DNA from 3 places in the Dongia soli genome. Region 1 is predicted to be linked to each of the others. Evidence: predicted binding sites of a transcription regulator. Region 1 holds the regulator's gene; each other region holds the start of a gene.
What was found. Region 1 encodes PhoB, which activates phosphate uptake and scavenging genes when phosphate is short. Its sites were predicted from a motif close to TNTCATAAAACTGTCA; they were not measured.
Positions count from the first base shown of each region.

Region 1 (9,750 bases):
GCTGGTCAAGAATCCTTATAAGACCTGGGCCGACGTCAATTCATCCTTGCCGCCGGTGAAGATCGAGGTCCTCGGTCCGCCGCCCACCTCCGGCACGCGTGACGCTTTCGTGGAGCTGGTCTTCGACCGCGCTTGCCGCGATATCGCGGAAATTGCCGCCATCGCAGATGACCAGGCCCGCAAAGCCGCCTGCGACGGTATTCGCGAGGATGGCGCCTATATCGATGCCGGCGAGAACGACAATCTCATCGTTCAAAAGCTGGCAGCCAATCCGGATGCTTTCGGCGTGCTCGGCTACAGTTTCCTGATCCAGAACCAGGACAAGCTGCAGGGCAATAAGATCGACGGTATTGCCCCGACGGAAGAAGATATCTTCTCCGGCCGCTATGAAGTCGCCCGCCAGCTGTATCTTTACGTGAAGATGCAGCACCTGGATACGATTCCCGGTCTGCCCGAATATGTCGCCGAATTCGTCAGTGCCCGCGCCAGCGGTCCGGGTGGCTACCTTGCCGATAAGGGCTTGATCCCGATGTCGGCCGATCAGCATCAGGCCACCGAAAGCCGGATTCTGGCGGCGCTCGGCTATGAAAATGGCGTGCGCAAAACGGCGACGACCTTCATCCTGCCCGCGAGTGTGATGCCGGTCGCCCTGACAGTGGCCCTGCTGGGTTTGGCGGGTATCGGTTTCCAGGTCGGCCGTCGGCGGGCTATCGCCCGGGCGCGCGCGATGCAAGGCGATGGCGCTGGATTCGGTCGCATCCTGCACTCATTGCCGGGCTATCACGGCCTCTATGTGATGTTGTGTTGCCTGATCCCCGGTTTGCTGGCTTTCGCCATCGGCGGTGTTCTGGTCCACGGTTCGGACAATCCCGATCGGGCCTGGGCGGCGATCGCGGCCGCGGTGCTCGCCCTGGCGGCGGTCGGGCTGGTTTGGGCGCGCCGGCATATTCGCCCCGACTTCCGAGCGCGGAATTTGGTCGAGCGGGCGATTCTGGTTCTCTTGATCGCCTGCTCGCTCCTGTCGATCCTGACCACCGTCGGCATCGTCCTGTCGCTGCTGTTCGAAGCGATGCGGTTCTTCGCCGGTGTGCCCATCACCGAATTCCTGTTCGGCCTGCAATGGAGCCCGCAGATCGCCTTGCGCTCGGACCAGGTCGGTGCCTCCGGCAGTTTCGGGGCGATCCCGATTTTTGCCGGCACCTTGCTGATCACCGTGATCGCCATGATCGTCGCCGTGCCGATCGGACTGATGTCCGCTGTCTATCTCTCGGATTACGCCAATCCGAAAGTGCGCGCCGTGGTAAAGCCGCTGCTGGAAATCCTGGCCGGCATTCCGACCGTGGTCTACGGCTTCTTCGCCGCCCTGACGGTCGCCCCGTTCCTGCGCAGCCTTGGTGCGACGATCGGCCTCGACGTCGCTTCGGAAAGCGCATTGGCGGCCGGCGCGGTCATGGGCGTCATGATCATCCCCTTCGTCTCCTCGCTCAGCGATGACGTGATGAACGCCGTGCCGCAATCGCTGCGGGACGGTTCCTATGCCCTGGGTTCGACCAAATCCGAAACGATCCGCCAGGTGGTCTTCCCGGCCGCACTGCCGGGCATCGTCGGCAGTATCCTCCTCGCCGTGTCACGTGCCATCGGCGAAACCATGATCGTCGTCATGGCCGCCGGCCTTACCGCCAATTTGACAGCCAATCCTTTTGCCGCGGTCACCACCGTCACGGTCCAGATCGTGACCCTGCTGGTCGGTGACCAGGAATTCGACAGCCCGAAGACCTTGGCGGCCTTCGCGCTTGGCCTGGTGCTGTTCGTGATCACGCTCTGCCTCAATATCGTTGCTCTGCGAACCGTCCGCAAATACCGGGAAAAATATGACTGATTTCACCATGCCATCCATCCCTGGTAGCGCCACGGCCCGTCTGCGGAAGCCCGATCTCTCGCCGGGCCGAATCAGCCGCCGCTATGCCGCCGAGCGCCGCTTCCGTCTCTATGGCGTTCTCGCCGTCGGCCTCGCCATCGTCATGCTGGCCTTGCTCCTGATCAGCATTGTCAGCAAAGGCTATTCGGCCTTCATGCAGACGCGCATCAATCTCGACATCACCTTCGATGCCCAAGAGCTCGACCCACAGAACACGCGCGATCCCGCTGTGCTGAAAGCGGCGAATTACACGCCGCCGATCCGCAAGGCCTTGAGCGCTCAATTCCCGGATGTCACCGAGCGGACGGATCGTCGTCGTCTCTATGACATCATCAGCAATGGCGCCGATCGTCAGCTCATGAAGATGGTGCTTGCCAATCCCGCGATCATCGGCACCACTCAATCGGTCAGCCTGCTCGCCGGCGACGATTTCGATATGTTGAACAAGGGCCGCATCAGCCGCAACGTTCCCGAGGCTGAACGCGTGCTGAGCGACAAGCAACTCGGCTGGTTCGACAAATTGCAGTCCGGGGGGCGTGTCCACTACGCCTTCAACCTCGACTTCCTGACCTCCGGCGACAGCCGCGAGCCGGAACAGGCGGGTATCCTGGGCGCGCTGATCGGCTCGCTGCTGACCATGATCACCACGATCGTCCTTGCCTTGCCGCTGGGTGTGATGAGCGCGATCTATCTCGAAGAATTTGCGCCGAAGAACCGCATCACCGATATCATCGAGGTCAATATCAACAATCTCGCCGCGGTACCGTCGATCGTCTTCGGCCTGCTCGGCCTGGCGGTTTTTCTCGGCTTTTTCGGCCTGCCGCGATCGGCGCCGCTGGTCGGCGGCCTGGTTCTCTCGCTGATGACCCTGCCCACGGTGATCATCGCCACGCGGACCGCGCTGAAAGCCGTGCCGCCATCCATCCGCGAAGCGGCCTATGGCATCGGTGCCTCTCAGCTCCAGGTCGTGCTGCATCACGTTCTGCCGCTGGCCACACCGGGCATCATGACCGGCGCAATTATCGGTCTCGCCCGTGCCTTGGGCGAATCCGCGCCGCTGCTGATGATCGGCATGGTCGCCTTTATCGTCGATGTCCCGCGCTCGATCGTCGATCCCTCGACGGTGCTACCGGTGCAGGTCTATCTCTGGGCCGACAGCCCCGAGCGCGCTTTCATCGAGCGCACCAGCGCCGGCATCATGGTTCTGCTGGTTTTCCTTATCCTCATGAATGCGGCAGCGATTTTCGTGCGCCGCCGGTTCGAGCGCCGCTGGTAGGCGTGGGAGAGATGAAATGAACGACGCAACATCGAATACCGTGATGCGTTCAGGCCATCATGGCATGGCGCTACCGATGACTGCCGCGGGCAAGGAACGCCGGGCGCCGGCCAGCGAGGCCACCAAGATCCACAGCAAGGATGTCTGCGTCTTCTATGGCCAGAAGCAGGCGCTGTTCAATGTTGCCCTGGATATCCCCGAGCGCCAGGTGACGGCGTTGATCGGTCCGTCCGGCTGCGGCAAGTCGACCTATCTCCGCTGCCTCAACCGCATGAACGACGTTATCGAAGGCTGCCGCGTCACCGGCACGATCGCTCTGGATGGCGAGAACATCTATGAGACCAAGCTCGACGTCGTCATGCTGCGGGCGCGGATCGGGATGGTATTCCAGAAGCCGAACCCTTTCCCGAAATCGATCTATGACAATGTGGCCTATGGGCCGCGCATTCACGGCATGTCGCAAAGCAAGGCTGATCTCGACGAAATCGTGCATGGCAGCCTGGAGCGTGCAGGACTGTGGAACGAGGTCAAGGACCGCCTGGATTCGCCGGGCACCGGCCTTTCGGGCGGTCAACAACAGCGTCTTTGTATCGCCCGGGCAATCGCGGTGTCGCCGGAAGTCATTCTGATGGACGAACCCTGCTCGGCGCTCGATCCCATCGCGACGGCGAAGATCGAAGAACTGATCGATGAATTGCGCGAGAATTACACGATCATCATCGTCACCCATTCGATGCAGCAGGCGGCACGCGTCAGTCAGAAGACGGCCTTCTTCCATCTCGGCAACTTGGTGGAATGGGGCGAGACCGAACAGATTTTCACGAGCCCGCGCGACGAACGTACCCAGGGTTATATCACCGGTCGGTTCGGCTGATCGGCGGAGCGGAGAATAGTATGTCGACCAAGAGCACCGATCATATCGTCAAATCCTTCGACAGCGATCTTCAACATCTCAGCCAGGTCATCGCCGAAATGGGCGGTCTTGCCGAATCGCAGCTCAGCGCGGCGATCGATGCCCTGATCAAGCGCGACAGCGAATTGGCGGCGCGTGTTGTGCAATCCGACAAGCGTATCGACGACCTCGAACAGGAGATTGCCAATTTCACCGTGCGCATCCTCGCCCTGCGCCAGCCGATGGCGCAGGACCTGCGGGAAGTGATCGCGGCGATCAAGATCGCCTCCGATCTGGAGCGGATCGGCGATTATGCGAAGAACATCGCCAAGCGTGCGATCATCCTCAACCAGCAGAGCCCGGTACGGCCGGTCAATTCGATCCCGCGCATGGGGGCGATTGCCCAGCAGATCGTCAAGGGCGTGCTCGACGCCTATATCGAAAAGGATGCGGATCGCGCCCAGGCAGTCTGGCGTCGCGATGAAGACGTCGATGAAATGTATAACAGCCTGTTCCGCGAGCTTCTGACCTATATGATGGAAGATCCGCGCAATATCGGCGCCTGCACGCATCTGCTGTTTATCGGCAAGAACATCGAGCGTATCGGCGATCACGCCACCAACATCGCCGAAATCATCTACTTCCTCGTCCACGGCAAGAGCCTGGATGAATCGCGTCCGAAGGGAGATACAACAAATGTTGCAGTCGGCAACTGATCGTAACCGCCCGCCCATGAATTCACCGCGCGATGGCCAGAACGGCCAAATGACCCAACCGCTGATCCTCATCGTCGAGGACGAGGCGGCTCTCGTAACCCTGCTGCGCTACAACCTCGAACGCGAAGGCTTCCGTGTTCTGGAAGCCGGCAATGGCGAAGAAGCGCTGTTGCTGATCAAGGAACAGCGGCCCGATCTGGTTCTGCTGGACTGGATGCTGCCGATCCTCTCCGGGATCGAAATCTGCCGCCAGATCCGCCGCAGTCCGGAACATCGCCTGACCCCGGTCATCATGCTGACCGCCCGCGGCGAGGAGGCCGACAAGCTGCGCGGCCTCGAGGTGGGCGCCGACGATTACGTGACCAAGCCCTTTAGCCCCAGCGAGTTGGTGGCGCGGGTGCGGGCCGTGTTGCGGCGGGCCAAGCCGCAACCCCAGGGCGAGACGCTCAGCTACCGCGACCTGACGATGGATCTGATCACCCACCGGGTGCGCCGGACCGGCCGGGAAATCCATCTCGGGCCGACGGAATTCCGTCTGCTGAAGTTCCTGATGGAAAACCAGGGCCGGGTGTTCAGCCGCGAACAATTGCTGGATTCGGTCTGGGGCCGCGATATCTATGTCGAACCGCGGACGGTGGACGTGCATATCCGTCGGTTGCGCAAGGCGATCAATATCGACGGTGCGGCCGATCTCGTCCGCACGGTGCGCTCCGCCGGTTATGCTCTGGATGCGGAAGACTGACCGTCCCGATCGGCCAGTCGCCCCGCCTCCCTCCGTCCAGGCCATTTTCCGCCTCGTCTCGCTTGTCCTCGTAAAAGCGGCAAGAATGCCCCATAGTCCAACAGGAGCTATGGCCCGCTGCGGCTTGACGCTTCTGGGGATGGCGCAAGCCATGCCGATTTGCTATCCGCCACTAGTGGTTGCGGTGGAAGGGTGACTGGCCGGCTCTTCGGCGAAGCTTGTTAATATTTTTCCGCGAAGACCTCGGCGGTCCTGCATACCCCTGTGTTTACTGTGGCGAAAATCCGTTTATTCTGATGAAAGCAGCGACAAGCTGCCGTTAAGCAAACTGGGAAGGAGCCGTCATGCCGAAGAAAATTCTCTGCGCCGTCGATGGATCACACGAAGCCGATCGCGCGGCCGCTTGTGCGGCCGATCTGGCCAAGGATACCGGTGCGAAACTGACTTTATTGCATGTTAACCCGATCCCCGCGGATCGTATCGCCAAGACATATTTTTGGGATGAAGTCCTGCTTGGCGCCGTGGAGCGGCAAATTCATCAGCAGATTGGTAATGCCGCGAAAGTCGTCGCGGCGCGGGGCGGCGCGGATTTCGACACCGTCGTCGTCTCCGGTAACAGAGTGTCCTCGGCCATCAATTCCTATGCGGAAGAGAAGGGCTACGACCACATTGTCATCGCGACCGGCATTTCCAATGAGCTTGAGCGCATCATTCTCGGTTCTGTCGCGACCGATGTGATTTCCAAGGCGCATTGCCCGGTCACGGTCGTTCGCTGAATTCCCGTTCAAAGGTGCGCCAGTCTCCCTGGCGCACCCACTGCCTGGCAAAGTCACCAGGGTGGCTCGCCTGATCAGTGACGGAAATGCCGCATGCCGGTGAAGACCATGGCGAGGCCGGCTTGGTCGGCGGCGGCAATCACCTCTTCGTCGCGCATCGAACCGCCGGGCTGAATGACAGCCGTTGCCCCGGCTTCGGCGGCCGCCAGCAGACCATCGGCAAAGGGAAAGAAGGCATCCGAGGCGACCACGGATCCCTTGGCCCAGCTCTCCGCCGCGCCGGCAGCCTTGGCCGCTTCCGCCGCTTTCCAGGCGGCGATGCGGCTGGAATCGACCCGGCTCATCTGGCCGGCGCCGATGCCGACCGTGGCGCCATCCTTGGCATAGATAATGGCATTGGATTTGACATGTTTCGCCACAGCCATGGCGAACAGCATATCCGCCAGCTCACGCACACTGGGCACGCGCTTGCTGACCACTTTCAGCGCCGCTTCATCGATGCGGCCATTATCCCGGCTTTGCGCCAGAAAACCCCCGGCCAGGGTCTTGATGGCAAGGCCATGCGCCATCGGATCGGGCAGGCTGCCCGCTTCCAGCACGCGGAGGTTTTTCTTCTTCGCCAACACCGCGCGCGCCTCATCGCTCACTTTGGGCGCGATGATCACTTCGGAAAAGACCTGGCTGATGAGTTCGGCGGTGGCCGCGTCCAATGCGCGGTTGACGGCGATGATGCCGCCAAAGGCGCTGACCGTATCGCAGGCGAAAGCGCGCCGATAGGCCGTGGCGAGATCGTCATCCATGGCGACGCCACAGGGATTGGCATGCTTGATGATGGCGATGGCCGGCTGGGCGAACTCCGCCACCAATTCATAAGCGGCATCGGTGTCGTTGAGGTTGTTGTAGCTGAGTTCCTTGCCCTGCAACTGCACCGCCGTCGCGATGCCAGGGCGCCGCTCGGCGGTGGCATAAAAGGCCGCCGCCTGATGGGGATTCTCGCCATAGCGCAGGGTGTCGCGGCGCTGTCCGGCCAAAGTTAAACGGCTGGGAAAAGCCTGCTGTTCCTGTTCCGCCATCCAGGCGCTGATCGCCGCGTCATAGGCGGCGGTGCGGGAATAGGCATCCAGCGCCAAGCGCCGCCGCAGACCGAGGCTGGTCGCGCCGCCGAGGGCCGCCATCTCCGCCATGACCGGCGCGTAATCAGCGGGATCGGTGACCACGACGACGAAATCGTGATTCTTGGCGGCGGCGCGAATCATCGCCGGCCCGCCGATATCGATATTTTCGATGCAGGTCTCGCGATCGGCACCTTTGGCAACTGTCGCCTCGAAGGGATAGAGATTGACCACGACGAGATCGATATCGGCGATCCCGTGGTCGCGCTGCGCCGTCACATGATGATCGAGGTCGCGCCGCGCCAGGATGCCGCCGTGAATGGTGGGATGCAATGTCTTGACCCGGCCATCCATGATTTCCGGAAAGCCGGTATGGTCCGAGACTTCCTTGACCGGGATGCCGGCGGCCGCAATCGCCTTGGCCGATCCGCCGGTTGATAGGATCTCGACCTTGCGGTCCGCCAGGAAACGCGCGAAGGGGATGAGATCGGTCTTGTCGGAGACGGAAATCAGCGCCCGGCGCACCAAGCGCGGTGCGGGATCATGGCGCGGCTGAGCGGTATGCGGTTGGTCCTTGCTGGTCGTCATGATCGGTCGTCGTCTCTCGTGAAGGCGGAATATTGTGCGGCGTAACGCGGCGGCTGGACGATCGCGTCACCTGCGCTACGGCTTACTTCTTGCCGTTGCTTTCCTTTTGCAGCGCCCATTTGATCTGGGTGGCGTCGTTATCGATCATGCCGAGCACCACCAATTGCTGGCTGCGGCGTACCTGGCCGCGCTGGCCCATATAGATGCTCTCGGCCAAGGCGATGTCGCCGCCCTGGACGCGCATCCGCCAACCGCCGGCGCCAGGTATTTTCAGCAGAGCGGCCTGGCCGTTCTGGGTGATCGAGGCCTGGACCTGTGGATGCAGGTGGAAGCGCAAGGTGAAGGCATTGCCGCCGCTGCCGTTCAGCGTATCCTCCCCCATCAGCTCATGGCCATCCGCCGCCAGGAACAGCCGGCGGCGATGGATGAGGCCATAGGATTCGTCATAGCCGTTATGGCTGGTATCGAGCCAGATCTGGCCCTCGGTTTCCTCCCGCCGGCTGGTGACGACGGTTGGCCGCAAGGCCATGCCGCCGTGCTCCAGCAGCATGGAGGAATTGGTGTCGTCGACGATCAGGGTCGAATGGGCGGCGGTCGTCCGCTGCACCTGGCGCCAGTCATCGGCGCCGAGATGGGCGGCGCCGCAATTGACGATGATGCGATGGGTGCCGTGGCTCATTTCGAAAGCCAGCGTGCCGGCATGGGCATGATCGTCCAGGCCGTGGCGCGGCGGGGCGCCGCAATCCATCAGAACCATCGTCTTGCCGGCCTTCAGCCGCTGATAACCGGTCAGCGGCAATTGACTGAGATCGCGCAGCCGGTCGCCGACGCGCGACAAAGCCTCGCCGAGCAGTTCCGGCGTTTCCTCGCTGGTATCGTTGAACAGCGCCAGCTTTCCGTCGCCATGGCACATCATGTAGACGACCGAGGCGATATTCTCGATGGCGATCTGCAGATGATCGGGCAGCGGCTGGCGTGCGAGGGTCAGGACGTGACGCAGATCAAGGAAACGTTGCAGCAGATCCAGCATGACGCCGGGACTGCGTTCCACATGGCCGCCATCCGCCAGCATCTGTCGGCCGATTTCCTGGGCGAAGATCTTCCGCCCGCGCTGTAGCCAGGAATCGCCCTGCGGCAGCATGACCCCGGCGATCATCAGCGAAATGGCGGCTTTGAGAAGCGAGCTGCCGGCCAATCCATCGGGCAAAGCGCGGGCAAGATGGGTTGCCTGCCGGTTGAGGCTGTAGAGCAGGGCTGAACGGAACAACGCGTCGCTCTGGATTTCCAGGAAGCCCTGGTTAAGCAGTATCCGGCGCAGCCGGTCGGCCAGGATGTCGCCGCGCCAGGCGAAGCTGTCATAGCTTGGATTCTCTTCCAGCCATTGCTGGGTCAGCTGCCGGGCCAGTTGCCGGGCAGCAGGGCCGCCGCAGGCGCGCAGATGATCCAGCCATTCGAAAGCATTGATCTGACGCCGCCATTCAAGGCTGACGCCGATCGGATTGCCGAGCGGCTTGGGGTTGCGCACCACTTCGCTGCCGCAGCGATATTCACCGCCCAGCAGATGCAGGCCCAGCTGCTCGTCGCCCGGCCAGAGTTCCTGCGGACTGATCGTGAGATCGCCGCTGGAGCGCTTGCCGAGGGTCCAATTGTAGAGCCGGCTGCGATAGACCGGCTGCGCCAGGTTGCGCCAAGCCAGGGAAGCCAGCATATCGCGGGGCAGGGCGAAGATG
Region 1 covers NZ_JAXCLW010000001.1:736,798-746,547, reverse strand. Annotated here, with positions in the region: partial or broken gene SMD27_RS03340 (substrate-binding domain-containing protein) at 1-469, shown strand, start outside; gene pstC (phosphate ABC transporter permease subunit PstC) at 638-1,879, shown strand; gene pstA (phosphate ABC transporter permease PstA) at 1,872-3,194, shown strand; gene pstB (phosphate ABC transporter ATP-binding protein PstB) at 3,211-4,068, shown strand; gene phoU (phosphate signaling complex protein PhoU) at 4,089-4,802, shown strand; gene phoB (phosphate regulon transcriptional regulator PhoB) at 4,852-5,544, shown strand; gene SMD27_RS03310 (universal stress protein) at 5,889-6,320, shown strand; gene purH (bifunctional phosphoribosylaminoimidazolecarboxamide formyltransferase/IMP cyclohydrolase) at 6,395-8,020, opposite strand; gene SMD27_RS03300 (heparinase II/III family protein) at 8,103-9,750, opposite strand, start outside.

Region 2 (9,750 bases), 580 kb from region 1:
CCTTTTACGCTTTGGTGGTGCCGCGGCCGATCGGTTGGATCACCACCGTGACGCGCGAGGGTATCGTCAATCTAGCCCCCTATAGCTTCTTCAATGCGGTTTCTACGACACCGCCCTTCGTCATGTTCTCCAGCGGCCCGCGCAAGGATTCGCAGCGCAATGCCGAGGAGACGGGCGAATTCGTCTTCAATCTCGCGACCTATGATCTGCGCGCCGAGATGAATGCCACCTCGGCGAGGATGCCCGCGGATGTCAGCGAGCCTGAAATGATCGGGCTGGAAATGGCACCATCCGTCCTGGTCGCACCGCCGCGTGTCAAACGCAGCCCCGTCACCCTTGAATGCCGTTACCGCCAGACCGTCAATCTGACGACGGCCGAGGGCGCAGGTTTGGAAAATGCCATTGTGATCGGCGAGGTGGTGCAGGTTCATATCGATGATGCGGTGATCACCGATGGCCGTGTCGATCTTGGCAAGATCCGTCCCATCGCCCGCCTGGGCTATATGGATTTCACCGTGGTCGACAACATCTTCGAAATGAAACGGCCAGATTGATCGCACAGCTGAACGCTACCGGCTGCTCCGCATCCGGGCGATAGCGATATCCAGCGCCTCGCTCCAGGCATCCAGGGCCTTGGACCGGATCAGCACATCCCAGCCTTGCCGTGTCATCGTGCCGGCCCGGCCGAAGGTTTCCAGCGGTGTCCGCGCGGGAAGATCAGGACGACTGGCGGCGACCGCGGCGGCACCGCCGGCCAGGGCAGCGGCGAGACCGCGAGCGGTTTCGGGCGGCAACCCCTCGGCGACAGCGCGTTCGGCGACCGTATCGATGACGGCAAAGCTCCAGAGATAAAAGGCGGCGAGAGCCGCTGCCGTGTTGAATTGCGCTTCGCTGTTCACAGGAAAGACGGTGCCGAGCTTGCCGAACAAATCCGCCGCGGCGTCGTTGCCGGGAAAGATGGGCGTGCCGCCGGCATTGAGGACTGCGCAACTGCTCGGCATGGCGCGCACCACGATGGCGCTTGGCGCCGCTGCCTGCAATCCTGCCGCGGTGACATCGATAGCGACGCAAATCAGCACCTGGCCGGATCGCCAGCGCAGTGCTTTGACGCAGTCATAGACGGCCGCGGGTGGCACGGCGACCAGGATGATCCCAGCGCCGTCAATCACCGCCTGGTTCCCCTGCAGGATATCGGCATCTCATTGCTGCGCCAGCACGGCAGCCCGCGCGGCATTGCGCAGCGACAGCAAAATCTTCCTTCGGTCACCGGCTCGGCGCAATCCCTGGACGATGAAATCGGCTAAGCCCCCGACACCGATGACTCCCAATGTCATTGATGATGGTGTGCCTGATGATGTCCCTGAAGAGGTGGATGACATGACGCCTCCTGTTCCGTTACGTCTTTCTGCGGCAAGACGATAAGGGATGCAAGGCGCGCGGTTGCAGCGTCAAATCCAGGCGGATATCAGATCTGGATATGGAGCAATCGGTGCGGACATCAAACCTGCACGGGTTTCGAGATGAGCGCGAGATTGGTGAGAAACTGGTCAGTCGCGGCACGCCAGGAGAACGTTTCCGCATGGGCACGGCATTGGGCCGGTGGTACTGCTATTGCCCGCTGGACCGCCCGGGCCAGATCCCAGTCGAGAGCGCCGGCGCCGCTATTGCCTAGCACATCCTTCGGCCCAGCTACCGGAAAAGCGGCGACGGGGATACCGCTTGCCAGGGCTTCCAGGACGACCAGGCCGAAGGTATCGGTCAGGCTGGGAAAGACGAAGACATCGGCGGCGGCATAATGCTGTGCCAGCTCCACGCCGTGTTTGGCGCCGGCGAAAACCGTCTTGGGGAAGCGCCGCTGCAATGAGGCGCGCTGCGGCCCATCGCCGACCACGACCTTGGTTCCCGGCAAATCGAGCGACAGAAAGGCCTCGATATTCTTTTCCACTGCAACGCGGCCGACATAAAGATGCAGGGGACGCGGCAGGTTACGCAGCAAGTCGGGAATTTCGTTGACCCGCGGCTTGAAGAGCTCGAGATCGACGCCGCGCGACCAGGCGCGGATATTGCGGAAGCCGCGCGATGCCAGGTCTTCGGCGATCGACCGGGTCGCCACCATGATGCTCTGCGCCGGGGCGTGGAAGCGCCGCAGGAGGGCATAGCTCAAGGCTTTCGGAACGGCGAAGCGTTCGGCGACATATTCGGGGAAGCGCGTGTGATAGGCCGTGCTGAAGGGGAATTTGCGTGCCTGGCAATAGGCGCGCGCCGCATGACCCAGTGGACCTTCGGTGGCGATATGGATGGCTTCGGGTTGCAGACGGTCCAGCTGCCGCGCCATGCCACGTTTCGGCATCAGCGCCAGGCGGATTTCCGGATAAGTGGGGCAGGGCAGGCTGCGAAAATCGCTGGGTGCGATCACATCGACGTGGTGACCGAGCTCGACCAGTTCCTTGATGGTGCGTCCAAGGGTCCGAACCACGCCGTTGACCTGCGGGATCCAGGCGTCGCTGACGATCGCAATGCGAAGCGGCGGCGTGGCGTCGATTCCAGTTAGATAATCCGTCAGGCTTGCATCATGGAGAATTGCCGCACGCGCGCCCATTCGATGATCTCCAATCGACCGTCACGATGTTCGACCAGCGCCGTGCAGCTCTCTACCCAGTCGCCGTCATTGCAATAGAGGATGCCGTCGATCTCGCGGATCTCGGCTTTATGGATATGGCCGCAAACGACGCCGTCGAGCCCGCGGCTCTTGGCTTCGTCCGCCATGGCGATCTCGAAATCGCTGATGAACTTCACCGCATCCTTGACGCGGTGCTTGAGATAAGCGGAAAGCGACCAGTAGGGATAGCCGAAGGCGAGACGGGCGCGGTTGTACCAGTGGTTGAGGCCAAGGGCGAACGTATAAGCCGCATCGCCCAGCTTCGCCAGCCAGGGCGCGTGCCGCATGATGCCGTCAAAGCCGTCACCATGTACGATCAGCAATCGCCTGCCGTCTGCGGTTTCATGAATCGCTTCCTTCGACACCTGGATGCCGCCGAAAGCCATGCCGTCATAGTCGCGCAGGGGATCGTCGTGATTGCCCGGAACCAGAATCACCTCGGTGCCTTTGCGTGCCTTGCGCAGCACCTTCTGCACCACGTCGTTGTGGCTTTGCGCCCAGAACCAGGATTTCTTCAGCCGCCAGCAATCGATGATGTCGCCGATCAGGTAGAGCGTATCGGATTCATGATGCTTGAGGAAATCCAGCAGGAATTCCGCTTTGCATCCGCGCGTCCCGAGATGCACGTCCGAGACGAAAATCGTCCGATAATGAGTGGGTATCGGGTCAATTTTCATGGCCGTTCAGCCGCTCCCTGGCTTTCATCCACGACTGGCTTTCATCTACGACTCGGGTTCGAGAACCCGCGACGCGGCAGACAATGCGGCAAGCCGGTGACGGGATGATGACAGGCGCGGCCGGACATCTGTCCTGCACCGAAATTCACCGGCCTGTCGCTGGATCGACGCGGAACCGTCATCTCCGCATGGCGGCGATGTCCGGACTCTTAAGGAAAGGTTGCCGAACCGGTGAAGGGATTGAAGCGTCGCTCGGCCAGGGCGACCCAGGCAGTTGCGCCAAGATGGGGCAGCCGGAAATAGAGGCGCGGCTGGCGCGGATCGGTCGGCAGCATGAAGCCGGTCGGCAAGGCCGCGATATCGCTGGCATAGTAGCTGCCATCGCTGGCACGCTGGCGGGCGATGGCTTTCAGCAACGCAGCCGCTTTCGTCTCGTCGCCGTGCAAGGCCACCAGCAGCGCAACCTGGGCGGTGCCTTCGGTCCAGATGCCGGATTTCACCTCGCTATAGGCATATCCGTCGCCGACCGCCAGTCGGGCGGCGATTATTGCCATCACTGCATCGGCACGGCTCTCGAGACCTGGCAGCGCCAGGAGCGGCCAAACCTGCGCATCCAAGGCAAGGAAGCGATTGATCGACACACCGTCATCGCCGGTGCCGGTGGCAAAGCAGGCGCAAGCATTATCCCACATCGCCGAGACGAACTGGCTGGCAGCATGCGCCTGATCTTGCCAAGGCGCATTGCCGGTCATCATGGCCAGTTCGGCGAAGGCTGCGGCGAGATCGGTATTGTGCTCGGTCGATTTCCAGGTGACGGTCGATGGTGTCGGTTCATGGCCGAAAGTGCCGCCGGTAAAGCCGCCGATGCGATGTGTCGTATCGCGCTGCGTGATGAGCCAATGAGCGATCCGCTCCGCGCCGCCGCGATAGCGCGTATCGTGCTCATGGCGGGCGAGCGATAGCAAGGCGAGCATGGCCCAGGCGAGATTGCCGCTATCGCTCCCCGCCTGATAGCGGTCCTCCAGCCAGCGTTGTTCTTTTTGATCCCACCAGCCGGCAAGTTTTATCGGCTCCGTCGTGACAGGCCCGGCGGCATAGCCATTGCGCAATCGTCCGTCATGCCAGTAGCGGTCATGCTCCAGCGCAAGCAGCATGGCATCGCCGATCCGGCGCGCCTGATCGCCCCGTCCGCAACCGAGCAGCGCGATTGCGGCGACTGCATTGTCGTAAAGGAAGGCCGCGTTGTGCAGCGGTCCCGTCGTGACACTTGGAAAGCTCGCGAGGAGGACCGGCCCATCCGGCTGTGCTGCCATGGTCCTGGCGAGCACAGCGCAGGCCGGACCGTCAACTACCGCATCGGCTGCCGCTGGCTGCGACCGCGATGCGGTCAGCAGCAGAACGAGAGCAAGGAAGAGGGGTAATCCGCCGAAATATCGACAGCGGCGCGTCATGCGCCGGCGATGGTCATGCCGTCAATGCGTAGGGTTGGCGCATCGATCCCGTAGCGGAACACCAGGTCATCGGCCGGCGTGATGTTAAGGAACATCTCCTTCAGATTGCCGGCGATGGTGACTTCCGATACCGGATAGGCCAGTTCGCCCTTCTCGATCCAGAAGCCGGCTGCACCGCGGCTGTAATCGCCGGTCACTCCATTCACGCCATGGCCGATCAGCTCGGTCACATAGAAACCGCGTTCCACCGCACCGATCAATTCCTTGGGCGAGACCTCGCCCGCTTCCATATAGAGATTGGACGTCGAGGGCGAACCGCCGCGGCTGCCATGGCCGGTGGTACGCAGATTGAGCTGCCGCGCTTCCCGGCAGCCGAGGACCCAGCTCTTCAGCACCCCGTCTTCGATGAAGGCCATGCGGCGATTTGCGACACCTTCGCCATCGAAGGGCCGCGAACGCAGGCCACGCCGGCGATGCGGGTCGTCGATGATATTGATGCCGGCGGCGAAAACCTGCTTGCCCATTTGGTCCTTCAGGAAGCTGGTGCCGCGCGCGATCGAACCGCCATTGATGGCCCCGGCGAAATGGCCGATCAATCCATTCGAGATACGAGGATCGTAAATGACCGGCAGTTTCGCCGTCTGCGCCTTGCGCGGATTGAGGCGCTTGACCGCACGCTCGCCGGCCGCCTTGCCCAGGGCCACGGGATCGGTGAGATCGGCGCCGAAGACGGTGGAGGAATAATCGTAGTCTCGCTCCATCGCCGTCCCTTCGCCGGCAATGACCGAGACACTCAGCCCGAAGCGGCTGCCGCTGAAACTGCCGCGAAAGCCGTTACTGCCGACCAGCGCCATGTCGACCCGGCCCCAGCCGGCCTCGGCGCCTTCGGAATTGGTGACGCCAAGTACCGCCCGCGCGGCTTCTTCGGCCAGCCTAACCTTCTCGGCGAGTTGAGCTTCACTCGGTTCTCGTGGATCGAACGATTCCAGTTGCGGCCAATCTTTCGCCAGCAGCTCCGGTTCAGCGGGCCCGCAATAGGGATCTTCCGGCACGGCTTTTGCCATGGCGACGGCGCGCTCGGCCAATTCGTCCAGCATGGAATCGGAGAGATCGCTGGTGGAGACCATGGCCTGCCGCTTACCGACGAAGACCCGCAGGCTGACATCCTGAGATTCCGACCGCTCCAGCTTTTCCCGCTTGCCGAGCCGTTGGCCGAGGCTCAGCGAGCTGTCGCGGGCCAACCCCGCATCGGCGGCATCTGCGCCGGCCCGCTTGGCGCGGGCGATCAAGCCGTCCAACACATCGAGAATCGCGGAAATCTGTTCAGCCATGGTGTCCTCTGAAAATGCTGTCGCAGCGTAGAGCGCGTTTCATAGAGATGGAAGTTTTTTCGCGCCAATTCAACGAGCTCATTTGATGAGTCTGTGCAGCCAGCGTTGCCTGGGCGGCCGATCAGCGACTTTGAGGTTGCCGGGCCAATTCGGTCAGATCAAAACGCAGCAGCGGCAGGTAGCGCGCGGGGCTCAGGTCGGAAGGAACCGCGCCGGCCACGACCGCTCCTTGGCGGCGATAGAAATCCTCTGCATGAGGATCGCTGGTGATCTGGAAATAAGCGAAGCCCAATCCGCGCGCCAAAGTGATGGCGTGACGAAAAAGGTGCGTGCCGATGCCACGCCGCTGCTGATCAGGCATCACGAACAGCCAATCGAGATTGAGGAGGCCATCGATGACGGCAAAGCCATAGAAGCCCGTCAGCCGGTCGCGGCTGTCTTCCGCTACGTAATAGGGATGCCGTCGGATATCTTCCGGCGAAATCGTCATCACCTTGCGGCACCGTGCCATGAAGGCGGCATCGTAGCCCCAACTGGCTTTGGAAAGCAAAGCGAGGTCGGTAAGGGCGGCGGCCTCTCTCGGCCGGGCCGAACGCAATCGGCAGTTATCCGTGCCGCTGCCCGCAATGACGGTCAATCGCGTCATGCGTCATCACCCTTCCGTGATCGTTACGCCTGATGGTCTTTCCTGGCCGTTGCTCTTGCGCTCTCTGCGCGTCACTGACACTTTAGCACGTATGTTTCGTCGCAGAGCAATCCCTCTCATTGTCCTCTGTCTTGTCGCGGCCCTCTTGATCGCGGCCGGGGCATATTTTTACCTTCATGACGGCGGGACGGATCGGCAAGCCGCGGACCGGGCGAATTTCATGAAGACCTGCAAGCAGCAGGGCCGCATCGCCAATGGCGGCGGCGCTCTGGCGATGGATGAAGCCACCGAAGAGATGCTTGACAGCTATTGCAGCTGCGTCGCAGACCGATTGGCAAAGAATCTGGATGCGGCGGAAATCGGCAAGATCGGCGACGGATCGGCCGGGCCGGAAACCCTCGCGAAGCTCGATCGCATGGTCGCCGATTGCCGGCAGCGCTCAGTCAAGCCGGCGCCGGAACCAACGACGCCGGAAAACTGACGGGCTCTGCTAAACCGGATTGGCGATCATGGTCATGGTGTCGATGGTAAAGCTGCCATCGGCCTCGATCTCGAAATGCCGAGTCACGTCATCGGCCATGCGCTGTTGCAGCGACCGGATCGCCTGGACGTGAACTTCCGGCGTCTGCATCCGTGTGACCCAACTGGTGAATTCCAGCCGCAGGCGCCGCCGGGTAACCTCGCCCGGCGCGAAGCCGGATTTCTTCAGTGCCCGCTCCCATTCGGCAATCGTGTAGTTCCGCACATGCGACGGATCGCGCAGCATCTCGATCGTCTGGAAAAACGTGTCTAACAGCGGATGGCCGGGCGTATAGACATCGGCGAAGACGGCACGGCCGCAGGGCCGCACCACGCGGCGCGCTTCCCGCAAGGCGGCATCGAGATCGTGCCAATGATGAGCGCTGAAGCGGCTCATTACGAAGCCGAAAGAGCCGTCCTCAAAGGGCAGCTTTTCGGCCGCGCCGCGCTCGGTCTTGATATTCTCCAGGCCACGCTCGGTGGCCGTGGCGGCAACGGCATCCAGCATGTCCTGCGACAAGTCATAGGCGACGACCTCGCGCACATGCGGTGCTACCTGGAAGCTGACATGACCCCCGCCGGAGCCGAGATCCAAGACGCGGGCATGTCCGATCCCCATGACCATACCGGCCATCTGCTGCAGATCCTCGCCCTGCGCGTGTACGGCGCTGGTGACATAAGCTGCGGCGCGGGGCCCAAATTGCTCGGCGACGACGGTTTGGTGAACGCGGCTGGATGACGGTTGATCGGATTTCATGATTTTCGGCCTGCTGCTGGAGGCGCTGCCCTTGGCAGCGCGGAAAAGTTGCGACAGAAGGCAGGATGTGGCCAAATTCATACCGGTACTAGACCACTAGATATCCTGGTATAAAAACTGCCATGAAAACGCCGCCTTCTTCCCAGCGCCATGCGTTGGCGGCCTTCCTGCGGGCCCAGCGAGCGCGCCTATCACCGGCATCCTTCGGCCTGTCCACAGGGTCGCGGCGCCGTACCCCCGGGCTGACCCGGGAGGAAGCGGCTCAGCTCAGCGGCATGAGCGCGACCTGGTACACCTGGATCGAGCAGGGACGGGAGGTATCGATGTCGCCGGCCGCCTTGGCACGCCTGGCAAGGGCCTACCGACTCACGCGGGCGGAGCGGGCTTATCTGTTCGATCTGGCCGATAAGCGCGATCCCGATGTTCACCAAGCCGGCCAAGATGCCGATCTGCCGGAGGCCGCTGCTGCCGCCATCGCCGCCGTCACGGTGCCGGCCTATCTGCTCGACCGGCATTGGCAGGCACGCCATTGGAACGCGGCGGCCGCGGCACTTTTCATCGGCTGGCTGGATCACACTGCCGCCGATCCGCAGCGCAATCTGCTGCGCTATATCTTTCTCGAGCCCCGGGCGCGCCAGATGATCGTCGATTGGGAAGACCGGGCGCGGCGTGTCGTGGCTGAATTCCGCGCCGATCACAGCCATGCGCTGGACGATCCGCAGCTTCGCGGGCTGATCGGCGATCTGCGCCGCCACAGCCCGGCCTTTAGCCGTCTATGGGAGGAGCAATCGGTGCTTGGGCGCGAAGGCGGTAACCGGCAGTTCCAGCATCCGCAACGCGGCCTGCTGCTCTACCGCCAGATCGCCTTCACCCTCGCAAATCAGCCAGATATCAAACTGGTGATGCTGGTGCCGGTTGATGCAGCGGCGTAGTCGCACTGTCATCGGACTTTCCGGCCAGTCGGCTTTCAGCAAGTGGCGGTAATTCCGCCGGCGCGGTGTCCACGACAGGGCAGGCACTCGCCATCGACGGGCCGGTGATGACATCGAAATCAGTGGTGTGGATGCGTTTCATGGTCGTCTCCTGGATTAGGAAACCGCTCCATGTCAGGCGGGAATTCGATTGACCGGGAACCGGAAATACGAAAGCCGCCTTACAGGGGGCGGCTTCGGGGTTGTGTCAGATGCACACGATCCTAGGCCGCCGGGCTGTACCAGCGGTACCAAAATCGCGAGGTGCGCAGGGCACCGGATGTCATCTGCATCTTGCTCATGGGCTCAATGTAAGCCGCGTGAGGCCCGCTGGCAAGTCCATTGGTATGCGTGATTTGACCAGTGGCGCGGCGACGGTCATAAGCATCGCATGACGACGATGTTCGACCTTGGGACCACCAACCAACAAGCGACCGCGCCTTTCGGCGGGTCGTCAGGTGGTCTTGCGCGCTAAAACCAAGCGTCGTTAACCATCACAGGCCCCCGCCGGCAACGGACGGGGCTTTTTATTTGCGCAATCTCCGTCTGTCGCCCGCAAACCGACAACGGAGATATCCATGCCGATCATCGATCCTACGCTTTATCTTGCCTTCATCGCCACGGTGGCGATGTTGATGCTTGTTCCCGGCCCCAATGTGGCCTTGATCACCTCGGCCAGCATTGCCCATGGCACCCGCGCCGGTTTTTTGACAGTGCTTGGCACCAGTTGCGCCATGAT
Region 2 covers NZ_JAXCLW010000001.1:1,320,333-1,330,082, forward strand. Annotated here, with positions in the region: gene SMD27_RS06080 (flavin reductase family protein) at 1-554, shown strand, start outside; gene SMD27_RS06085 (pyrroline-5-carboxylate reductase dimerization domain-containing protein) at 570-1,169, opposite strand; gene SMD27_RS06090 (glycosyltransferase family 4 protein) at 1,499-2,599, opposite strand; gene SMD27_RS06095 (UDP-2,3-diacylglucosamine diphosphatase) at 2,560-3,336, opposite strand; gene SMD27_RS06100 (prenyltransferase/squalene oxidase repeat-containing protein) at 3,546-4,787, opposite strand; gene SMD27_RS06105 (TldD/PmbA family protein) at 4,784-6,118, opposite strand; gene SMD27_RS06110 (GNAT family N-acetyltransferase) at 6,240-6,764, opposite strand; gene SMD27_RS06115 (hypothetical protein) at 6,985-7,245, shown strand; gene SMD27_RS06120 (class I SAM-dependent methyltransferase) at 7,255-8,040, opposite strand; gene SMD27_RS06125 (helix-turn-helix transcriptional regulator) at 8,163-8,972, shown strand; gene SMD27_RS06130 (LysE family translocator) at 9,590-9,750, shown strand, end outside.
Region 2: the regulator PhoB is predicted to act here: its motif matches at 3,434-3,449, upstream of SMD27_RS06095 (UDP-2,3-diacylglucosamine diphosphatase).

Region 3 (9,750 bases), on a different contig from region 1:
GGGAAACGTGGATTGAAGGGCTGGAACTTCAGATCCGGCCTGTCCTCGATGATGAGCTTCGAGACGCTGGCAAGACCGAGCAACCCGTCGAGCACAAAAACGTCCTCGCGGCTGACATCCAATTCGTTGACGACGAAGCTTAAGAGATCTTCCGGCATTTCCGCATTGACCTTCAACCGGATCACAGTTCCCCGGCGGCGACGCTTCAAGGCGGATTCATAATGGCGGACCAGATCCTCTGCTTCCTCGAGGATTTCGATTTCGCTGTCGCGGACCAGACGGAAAAAGCCTTTGCTGATGACATCGGAACCGGGGAAGAGATGGTCGAGATAGAGACTGACCAGGCCTTCCAGGGTGACGAAGCGGACATTGTGGCTATTGCCACCGGGCAACCGGATGAAGCGCGGCAACTGGTTCGGCATCGGCAACAGCGCGCGCAGAATTTTACCGTCGATCGCCTGGCGCAATTCCAGCGCCATCGAGAAACCCTGGTTCGGAATGAAAGGGAAAGGATGCGCGGGATCGATGGCCATCGGCGTCAGAACGGGGAAGATCTGATCCAGAAAATAGCTGTCGAGCCATTCGCGTTCGCTGGCGGTCAGCTCGGCCAGATCAATCACCGCAATGCCGTTTTCGCGCAGCTCCTGGCGTAACTGATGCCACCACATCTGCTGATTGTGCATCAGCTCGCCGCTGCGACGCTTGATCGCCGCCAATTGCTGCGCCGGGGTCAAAGCGTCAGAACTGGTGATCGCGACACCTGCCCGGACCTGACCCAGGAGGCCGGCCACCCGAACCATGTAAAATTCGTCGAGATTATTGGCCGAGATCGAGAGGAAGCGGACCCGCTCCAACAGCGGATGAGCCTTGTTCCCCGCTTCTTCCAGGACGCGTTCATTGAAAGCCAGCCAGGACAACTCGCGGTTAATAAACCGATGCGGCGACGTGATATCGATCGAGGAGGTTATTTGCTGCGAATCGTCCACGTCTTCCACCCTTTCTCCCGACCGCTGAAACGGCCCAGTCGCGACGGCATATTGGTTTGGCCGGCACCATTTTAAGCATTCTGGCTTAAGCTGCCGTCTAATTAAAGATCGACCCTATAGCCAAGTTGTATGGCAATCATATGACATTTTCATTGAGCTCACACCCCGGCTTCAGGCCGACGGAGCCGAGTTTTCTTGAGATTTTCTCGGACTGTCCCATATTGATTAGACTTGATGACTCTGATGTTGCGGGTCTGGGTATCGTAAACTGTCGTTGGTCTGGGAAGGGGATAAACGTGAAAAGGCTGATGCTCTTGCGTCATGCGAAATCCGCCCGGGATCAGCCGGACCTCCCGGATGCGGAGCGTCCATTGGCAAAACGCGGTATCAAAGCGGCTCCGTTGGTCGGCCGTTATATTATGGCCGAAGGGCTCATCCCCGATCTGGTCCTCTGCTCCGCGGCTGTCCGAGCCAAGCAAACCTGGGACCTGGTTTCGGCAGCCTGGCCCCATCAACCGCGACGACAACAATTGGCCAGTCTCTACATGGCGACACCCCGCGAAATGCTGTCCACGGCCCGGGAGTATGGTGGCGATACCGACAGTATCTTAATCGTCGGCCACAATCCGGGCATCGGCGATCTTGCCACCTGGCTGGTCAATCAGGGCGATGCAGGCGAGATCACCAGGATGCAGAGGAAATTTTCCACGGCGGCTTTGGCCGTCATCGACCTGCCGATCGAAAGCTGGCGCGACTTTCGCGATACAACTGTCAGCGCCTGGAATGGCCAGCTCGTCCGCTTTGTCGTTCCTCAGGATCTCGCCGCGGGAATCTAGCGCGACTTCGGTCACTCCTACTTCCAGTAATGGTCGGCCTTCAGGAAGGTTTTCCAGATACGATGGAATTGCTGCAGGTTGACATCGATGCGACTGGCCTGCCAGCCGAGGACGATACCCCGTGCAAGTTCGATCTGTTCCTTGTCGACAGTCCCTGCGGCATGCAGATCGTCCAATAGATCAGGCAGAAGCCGCTGACCAACGAAGGCATCGTTCAAGACTCCGAGACAGTCCTGAATGTCGGAAAGCGCTTCGCTATATTCCTTATATGGCCGCGATTTGTAGAACGACTTAAAGGCGTCGCCAAGATATCGCATTTTTTTGCCGGCGACGCGCAATTCGTGCAACTCGCTTTCCGCGATCCGTCCGTCAGCCCCACGACGCATCAGCTTCTTGTGCTGCTTTTTTAATAGCCGACCGGCGAAATCGGAGGCCCTGGTGCTGAGACTGGCCGTCGCAGAACTCCGCTGCCAACCGCGCGAGGCAAGCCAGCGATAGAGACGCAACTGAATCTCAACATAGCGCGGCTGGTCGAGCGTTTTATGAGTATGGTGGCGGGCCTCATGACAGCGATTCTTAGCCACCTCGAGCAAATGCCCGATCGCATCCCGGTCGGGAAAGCGCGCATGAATTGCCGTCAGCGTTTCGGCAATGAAGACATCCAGATCCCGTGCCGGACCGAATTGCTGCTGCAACCAGCGCAGATCATCCGAGAGCTGGAGATAAACGACTTCATCCATCAAGTCGCGATATGCGCGCACGATGCTGCGAAAGCGCCGCAAAGCGACGCGAAATTGATGAATGCCTTCGGGATCTTCGTTCTGTATAACGGCCGCTTCATTGGCATGCAGGGACGCCAGGCAATGTCCAGCGATCAGATGAAAGGCCTCGCTGACGTCGCAATCCGCCGACAGATCGAAGCCAGAGGATTTGACCGGTCCTGCCACATGGCCGGCCCGTAATCCGTAGCCGCGTGCGGCCTTGGTTTGATGTCCGAGGCGAAACGGCAAACGTCCAACCGCCGCCTCGGCAAAAGAAAACAGGGCTGCCGGGTCGCCCTGTTTCAACTCCAGCTCAACTTCCTGGATTGGTAATTGTTGGTCGCCGACGATGATTTGTCCCCGATCCAAGGCCAGTTCGATCACCGCATTTTCGAGCGCAATTTCCCAAGTCGCCCGACGATAATCCGTCGTGAAAGCCGGCTGCAGCCGGGCCGCCAGATCGGCATCACGACATAGTTCCTGGATTTCGGCATCCTGCACGAGCGCCAGATTGGGCACATCATCGGCAATCTGGCTCTCGAACTCGCGATAGGCTTGCGCGCCCGTTACTTTTGTGGTCGGCGCTTTAAGCGTTTGAATACGATAATGTCCAGTCCGCCGGATCCGCAGCGCCATGCCCTGACGCCGCAGCCACTCGTCCTCGCTATCGAAATAGGTATTCTGCAAATGCCGATTACTGGCCGGTCGCATTTGCTCAAGGTCAAAGGCCGCAGCGATCTTGGCCGGCGTGTAGGTTGTCCGCTTGCCAGCTACCGATTCCGGCAAGGTCAACTTAAGCTCGATCTCGTCAGCCATTCCGTCCCCGTACGATACGTCGCGAGAACCTACACAGCCATCTATTTGCTTAATAGTGACATTTTTATTTCAAGAAAACTATATCTTCGTGATTTGTTTTAGGCAAATTGACCGATTTTGCGGCGGACCCCTAGCGAGAAGAATGACAGAAATCGCAAGAAATTAGCTAATGTTGCGATACTGGTTTTCGCCGGGAATAAATTGTAACCATTCCTCGTCTACTCTGACCGCGATCTCCACCGGGGACAACATCACATTAGGGAGAACTTGGCGAATGCATATTCGAAAACTGTTCATTATGACGCTGGCAGCCGCAGGCATTCTGGGCGCGGCGAACATGGGACATAAGAGCCAGGCAGACGAAAAGGTTACCGACGTCCGCGAAGACGGCATGAAGGAAATGGGCAAGGCCCTAAAGTCTATTAAGGGCCTGATCTCAGATAACGGCGATAAAGCGGAGATCGCCGCGCAGGCGCAGAAGATCGTCAACAACTCTGCGAAGATTCCCACTTGGTTTCCCAAGGAAGCCGGTCTCGGCGAAGCCGCCAAGCCGGTAATCTGGGAACAGTGGGATAAATTCGAAGGCAATGCCAAGAACCTCAATGCGCAGGCGTCTCAGCTTGTGGCGGCGGCACAAAACGGCAGCGACATGGGCGCCATCCAAACGCAGTTCACGAACACCGGAAAGGTCTGCGGCACCTGTCACGAGGACTTCAAGAACCAGAAGGACTGAGCGCTTCAGGCGGTTGCCTATAGCAGATGTTCAAAGGCGGCTGAGTCCAGCCGCCTTTTTCTTTGCTCTTGGCTTGCCCACGCGTCTAGAGGGGAAAGGCGAAATAGATCCAGACCGGCACTACCGCTGCAAGGACCAGACACAGCAAAGCACGCCACACGGACGCGCGTGTCGCGCGACCCTCGTTAACCGCAGTTTCCACAACATCCGCCGGCAAATTCGCCGTGCCGGTAATCATCGCGCGTACCAAGTTCTCCCGCTTCCAGAAACGGTAGAAGAGGATCGCGACGATATGCAAACCTGCCAGGGCGAGGATGAGATTAAAATTGAACTCATGATAATCGGAGAGAAAGTCGCTCACACGACCGGGGACGAGATTGTAAAGCGGTCCGTCGAAATCCTCGAAATCGCTGGAAAAAAGTCCCGTGCTGGCCTGTAAGGCGACAATCAGGAGCAGAGCGAGGGCCATCAACCCGCCAGCGGCATTATGGCCGAAGGTATAGGAAGGGCGGCGTTTCCCCGCCATGCGCAGATAGCTGAAGGCCGCGCGCGGATGACGGAGAAATTGGCTGAAGCGTGCCGATGGACTGCCGCAGATGCCCCAGAGAATTCGGAAGATGAGAAGCCCGATAATGGTCAGCCCGCTCAAGTAATGAAGCCGCAAAGGGCCATTCTCGCCCAAATACCAACTGGCCAGCAGGCAGGCGACCAGCAGCCAGTGGAACAGCCGCGTGGGCAAATCCCACAGCGGTACCGATCGGAGATTGATGTCGTCAGGCTTCATCTGGACCCTTCCGTTATTTGGCATGAGAACGCACTGGCTTGCGCGGTTTTTCAGGACACGCGATCGGACCGCCATCCTGAAACCATTCGGCCATCAGATCGACGAAGACCCGGACCTTCGGCGACAAATGCCGATTCTGGGGATAGACCACATATAGGTCGTGTTTATTCACCGAAAATTTCTGCAGGATCTGTCGCAGCCGCCCGGATTCAATATCGGGACCGACAACGAAAGCCGGCAGTAAGGCAATTCCTGCCCCCGCACGCAACGGGTCCAACAGCAACTGCCCGTTATTAGTGTGAATATTTCCGTCCACGCGCACTATCTGATGCCCCTGTGGCGTATTGAAACTCCATTCGAAAGGCGATGTCGACAGGGTATAGATCAGACAGTTGTGATGAGCGAGATCACGGGGCTCCTTCGGCGAACCATGCTTCTTCAGATAGGAGGGCGCCGCACAGACGATGCGTTCGACCGGACAGATACGCCGGGCAATCAGCGTCGAATCCGGCAGAGTGGTCCGAATGCGGATGGCGACATCGAAGCCCTCCTCCAGCAGATCGACAAAGCGATCGTTCAATTCGAATTGCACGGCCAGTTTCGGATATCGTTTCTGCAATTCGCAAATGAGCGGACCCAAGACGGCTTGGCCGAAATTGTTGGGCGCACTGACCCGCAACCGCCCTGCAGGCTCAGCCTGCAGATTGCGCACCTCCGCTTCGGCGGCTTCGATCTCCTCAAGCAGGCGCACGCAACTGTCGTAATATGCCCGTCCCGCTTCTGTCACATTGAGACGCCGCGTCGTCCGATGCAGCAAAGCGGCACCCAGATAGGTTTCAAGATCGCTGATCTGCTTGCTCACCGCCGCCTTGGAAAGGCCCAAGGTGTGTGCCGCCGCCGTGAAGCTGCCGAGGTCGACAACCTGACGAAAGGCGCGCATTGCGCCGACCTGATCCATGGAGGTCCCCAATTGTATCCAATTTCCGAACAATCTTATCAGGACTTTCCTGATTATCAAATGCGCCCGCGCCATTTAGGTTTTTGTCGAGGCCGGTCCAACGAGATGTGTGAGAGATGCGGCGCCGGCCGAGTCCAAGGAGAGATGTCATGAGCAAGATTTTGGTTCTTTATTATTCCAGCTATGGCCACATTGAGAAGATGGCCGACGCCATTGCGGAAGGCGCCCGCAAGGTCGCTGGCACGGACGTAACGATCAAGCGCGTACCCGAACTCGTTTCCGCCGAAATTGCCGAAAAGGCGCATTTCAAACTCGACCAGAAGGCGCCGGTTGCCACGGTTGATGAATTGCCGAGCTATGACGCGATCATTTTCGGCACGCCGACGCGCTTCGGTAATATGGCTGCCCAGATGCGCAATTTCCTCGATCAGACCGGCGGCCTCTGGGCCAAGGGCGCGCTGATCGGCAAAGTCGGCAGCGTCTTCGCCTCGACCGCCACACAGCATGGCGGACAGGAAACGACCATTACGTCTTTCCATACGACGCTGCTGCATCAAGGCATGGTCATCGTCGGCACACCTTATTCCTGCGCTGGCCTGACCAATATGAACGAGATCACCGGTGGCACACCTTACGGGGCCACAACAATGGCTGGTGCCGATGGCAGCCGCCAGCCGAGCGAGAACGAACTGTCGATTGCTCGTTTCCAAGGCGAACATGTCGCCAAGATCGCAGCCAAGTTGAGCGCGTAAACATCTCTCCGCGCTTCACAAGCGGCACCGGCCGGATGTTCCGACCGGTGCCGTTTTCTTTGGGGGACTTTTCGATCAAGCCAGCAATTCAATGGAGCGTCGACCCAAGGGCGTAAATCCGCACTTGACATCAGCCGTCCTCTTCGCGGAAATGAACGTGGGCTACGCTCCCCCACCGGAGCGCAAACGTTCTGGAAGGGACGACATGACAAGACCGACTCTGCGGCCGCTCGTGCCGCTGTTTTCGTCTGGTCCGTGCGCTAAACGGCCAGGCTGGACTCTGCAAACCCTCACCCATGCGCCTCTCGGCCGTTCGCATCGCTCGGCAGTCGGCAAAAAGCGCCTTGCCGAGGTTATCGACCGCAGCCGTGCTATGCTCGGCATCCCGGCCGATTACCGGATCGGCATCCTTCCTGGCTCCGACACCGGCGCGATCGAAGCAGCTTTATGGTCGCTCCTTGGACCGCATCCCGTCGATGTGCTCGCCTGGGACAGTTTCGGCCTCGACTGGGCCACGGATATCACGGAAGAACTGCGCTTCACTGCGCATGTGCAGAAGGCGCCCTATGGTGCACTGCCCGATCTTGCCGCAGTCGACTGGTCGCATGACGTGGTCTTCACTTGGAACGGCACAACCTCTGGCGTAAGGCTGCCGAATAGCGACTGGATCGCCGCCGACCGCGTCGGCCTTTCGATCTGCGATGCGACCTCCGCGGTCTTTGCCATGGATTTGCCTTGGGGCAAGCTCGATGTCGTCACCTGGTCGTGGCAGAAGGTGCTGGGCGGCGAGGCAGCTCATGGCATGATCGCGCTGAGCCCGCGCGCCGCGGCGCGGCTCATGGAACATCGTCCAACCTGGCCGGTGCCGAAGATCTTCCGCCTCGCCAGGAACGGCAAGATCAGCGAAGGCATCTTCAAGGGCGAAACGATCAATACGCCATCGATGCTCTGCGTCGAGGACCAGATCGATGCACTGAAATGGGCCGAAGGGTTGGGCGGCCTGCCCGCTCTCGTCGCTCGCAGCGAGAAGAACTTCCAGGTTGTCGCCGATTGGGTCGCGAAGACAGGTTGGATCGACTTCCTCGCCGCCGATCCGGCGACACGCTCGACCACCAGCGTTTGCCTGAAGATCGTCGATTCCCGTGTGACTGCTTTGCCGCAAGAAGCACAAGCGAGCATTGCCAGCGCCATTGCCAAGCTGCTGGACAAGGACGGCGTTGCTCATGATATCGGCAGCTACCGTGACGCACCACCGGGCCTGCGCCTGTGGTGCGGTGCGACGGTGGAAACAACCGATCTCGTCGCCTTGCTGCCTTGGCTCGACTGGGCCTTCGACAGCGTCATCGCCTCTCAACTCGAAACAGCGTGAGCATCATGAGCAAGGTACTCATTTCCGACGAGCTGTCCCCGGCAGCCGTGCAGATCTTCCGCGACCGCGGCATTGAAGTTGACGAGAAGATCGGTCTCAAACCTAAGGAATTGCGCGAGATTATTGGCCGGTATGACGGACTTGCGGTGCGCTCAGCGACCAAGGTGACGGCGGAAGTGATCGCCGTCGCCGAGAATCTGAAGGTGGTCGGCCGCGCCGGTATCGGCGTCGACAATATCGACGTCAAAGCGGCGACCGGGCGCGGCATCTGCGTCATGAACACGCCGTTCGGCAATTCCATTACCACGGCCGAGCATGCGATCGCGATGATGATGGCGCTTGCGCGACATATTCCCCAGGCCGATCGCACGACCCATGCCGGCAAGTGGGAAAAGTCCCGTTTCGTCGGCATCGAACTTTATGCCAAGACACTCGGCATCATCGGCTGTGGCAATATCGGCGCCATTGTCGCGGACCGTGCCCAGGGGCTGAAGATGAAAGTGATCGCCTTCGACCCGTTCCTGTCGCCGGAACGCGCCATCGATCTTGGCGTCGAGAAAGTGGAGCTCGACGAACTGCTGAGCCGCGCCGATCTCATCTCGCTGCATACGCCGTTGACCGAGCAGACCCGCGGCATCATCAATGCTGCCAATCTGAAGAAGTGCCGCCCTGGCATACGTCTGATCAATTGCGCCCGCGGCGGGCTAGTGGTCGAAGAGGACCTGAAAGCCGCCCTGGATTCGGGCCATGTCGCCGGTGCAGCTTTGGACGTCTTCCAGACCGAACCGGCGACCGATAATATCCTGTTCAATCACCCGAATGTGGTGACGACACCGCATCTCGGCGCTGCAACCATGGAGGCGCAATTGAACGTTGCCATCCAAGTCGCCGAACAGATGAGCGAATTCCTGCTTCATGGCGCCGTCACCAATGCGATCAACATGCCAGCGGTGACGGTTGAGGAGGCGCCACGGCTGAAACCCTATATGAAGCTGGCGGAGCAACTCGGCACCTTTGTCGGTCAAGCCGAGGAAGGCCCTATCGATCGCGTAATCATCGAATATGAAGGCCATGTCGCCGGTCTCAATACGCGCCCGCTGACCGCCATCCTGCTGCAGGGTCTACTGCGGCCGTTGATGGATTCGGTCAATATGGTGAACGCGCCTATCGTGGCCAAGGAGCGCAATATCGAGGTCTCCGAGGTGAAGACGGATCGCGAAGGCACATACCACACGCTGATTCGCCTGACCGTGGAAACAAAGAAGCGCAAGCGCGACATCGCCGGCACCCTGTTCGCCGACCGCCGCCCGCGCATTGTCGAAATCAAGGGGATAGAGATCGAAGCGGCCCTTGGCCCGCATATGCTCTATATCACCAATGAGGATAAACCGGGCATGATCGGCCATCTGGGGAGCTTATTGGGAGATAATGGCATCAATATCGCCACCTTCGCCCTGGGCCGAGCGGTCCAAGGTGGCGATGCCATCGCCTTGATCGAAATCGACGGGCCGATCCCCGCGAAGATCTTGCGTCAAGTCCAGGCTTTGCAGCATGTTCGACAGGCGAAGGCCCTGATTTTCTGACCTGCGGCGCCTCAATGGTCCCCACAATGAGAGAGGGAAGCAAATGGCAACGGAGCGAAAATCCAGCAAGAACGGTAAAAAGATTCAACTCGACAAGCTTCCCTCTCTCAATCACCGATCTTCCGAATACTATGAGGAATTGCTGACGGAGCAGCAAAAAAAACTGACGGAG
Region 3 covers NZ_JAXCLW010000011.1:47,096-56,845, reverse strand. Annotated here, with positions in the region: gene SMD27_RS22260 (RNA degradosome polyphosphate kinase) at 1-986, opposite strand, end outside; gene SMD27_RS22255 (SixA phosphatase family protein) at 1,283-1,822, shown strand; gene SMD27_RS22250 (CYTH and CHAD domain-containing protein) at 1,840-3,399, opposite strand; gene SMD27_RS22245 (c-type cytochrome) at 3,698-4,132, shown strand; gene SMD27_RS22240 (cytochrome b/b6 domain-containing protein) at 4,218-4,916, opposite strand; gene SMD27_RS22235 (LysR family transcriptional regulator) at 4,930-5,874, opposite strand; gene wrbA (NAD(P)H:quinone oxidoreductase) at 6,024-6,626, shown strand; gene SMD27_RS22225 (phosphoserine transaminase) at 6,832-7,995, shown strand; gene serA (phosphoglycerate dehydrogenase) at 8,001-9,578, shown strand; gene SMD27_RS22215 (polyphosphate kinase 2 family protein) at 9,622-9,750, shown strand, end outside.
Region 3: the regulator PhoB is predicted to act here: its motif matches at 3,456-3,471, upstream of SMD27_RS22250 (CYTH and CHAD domain-containing protein).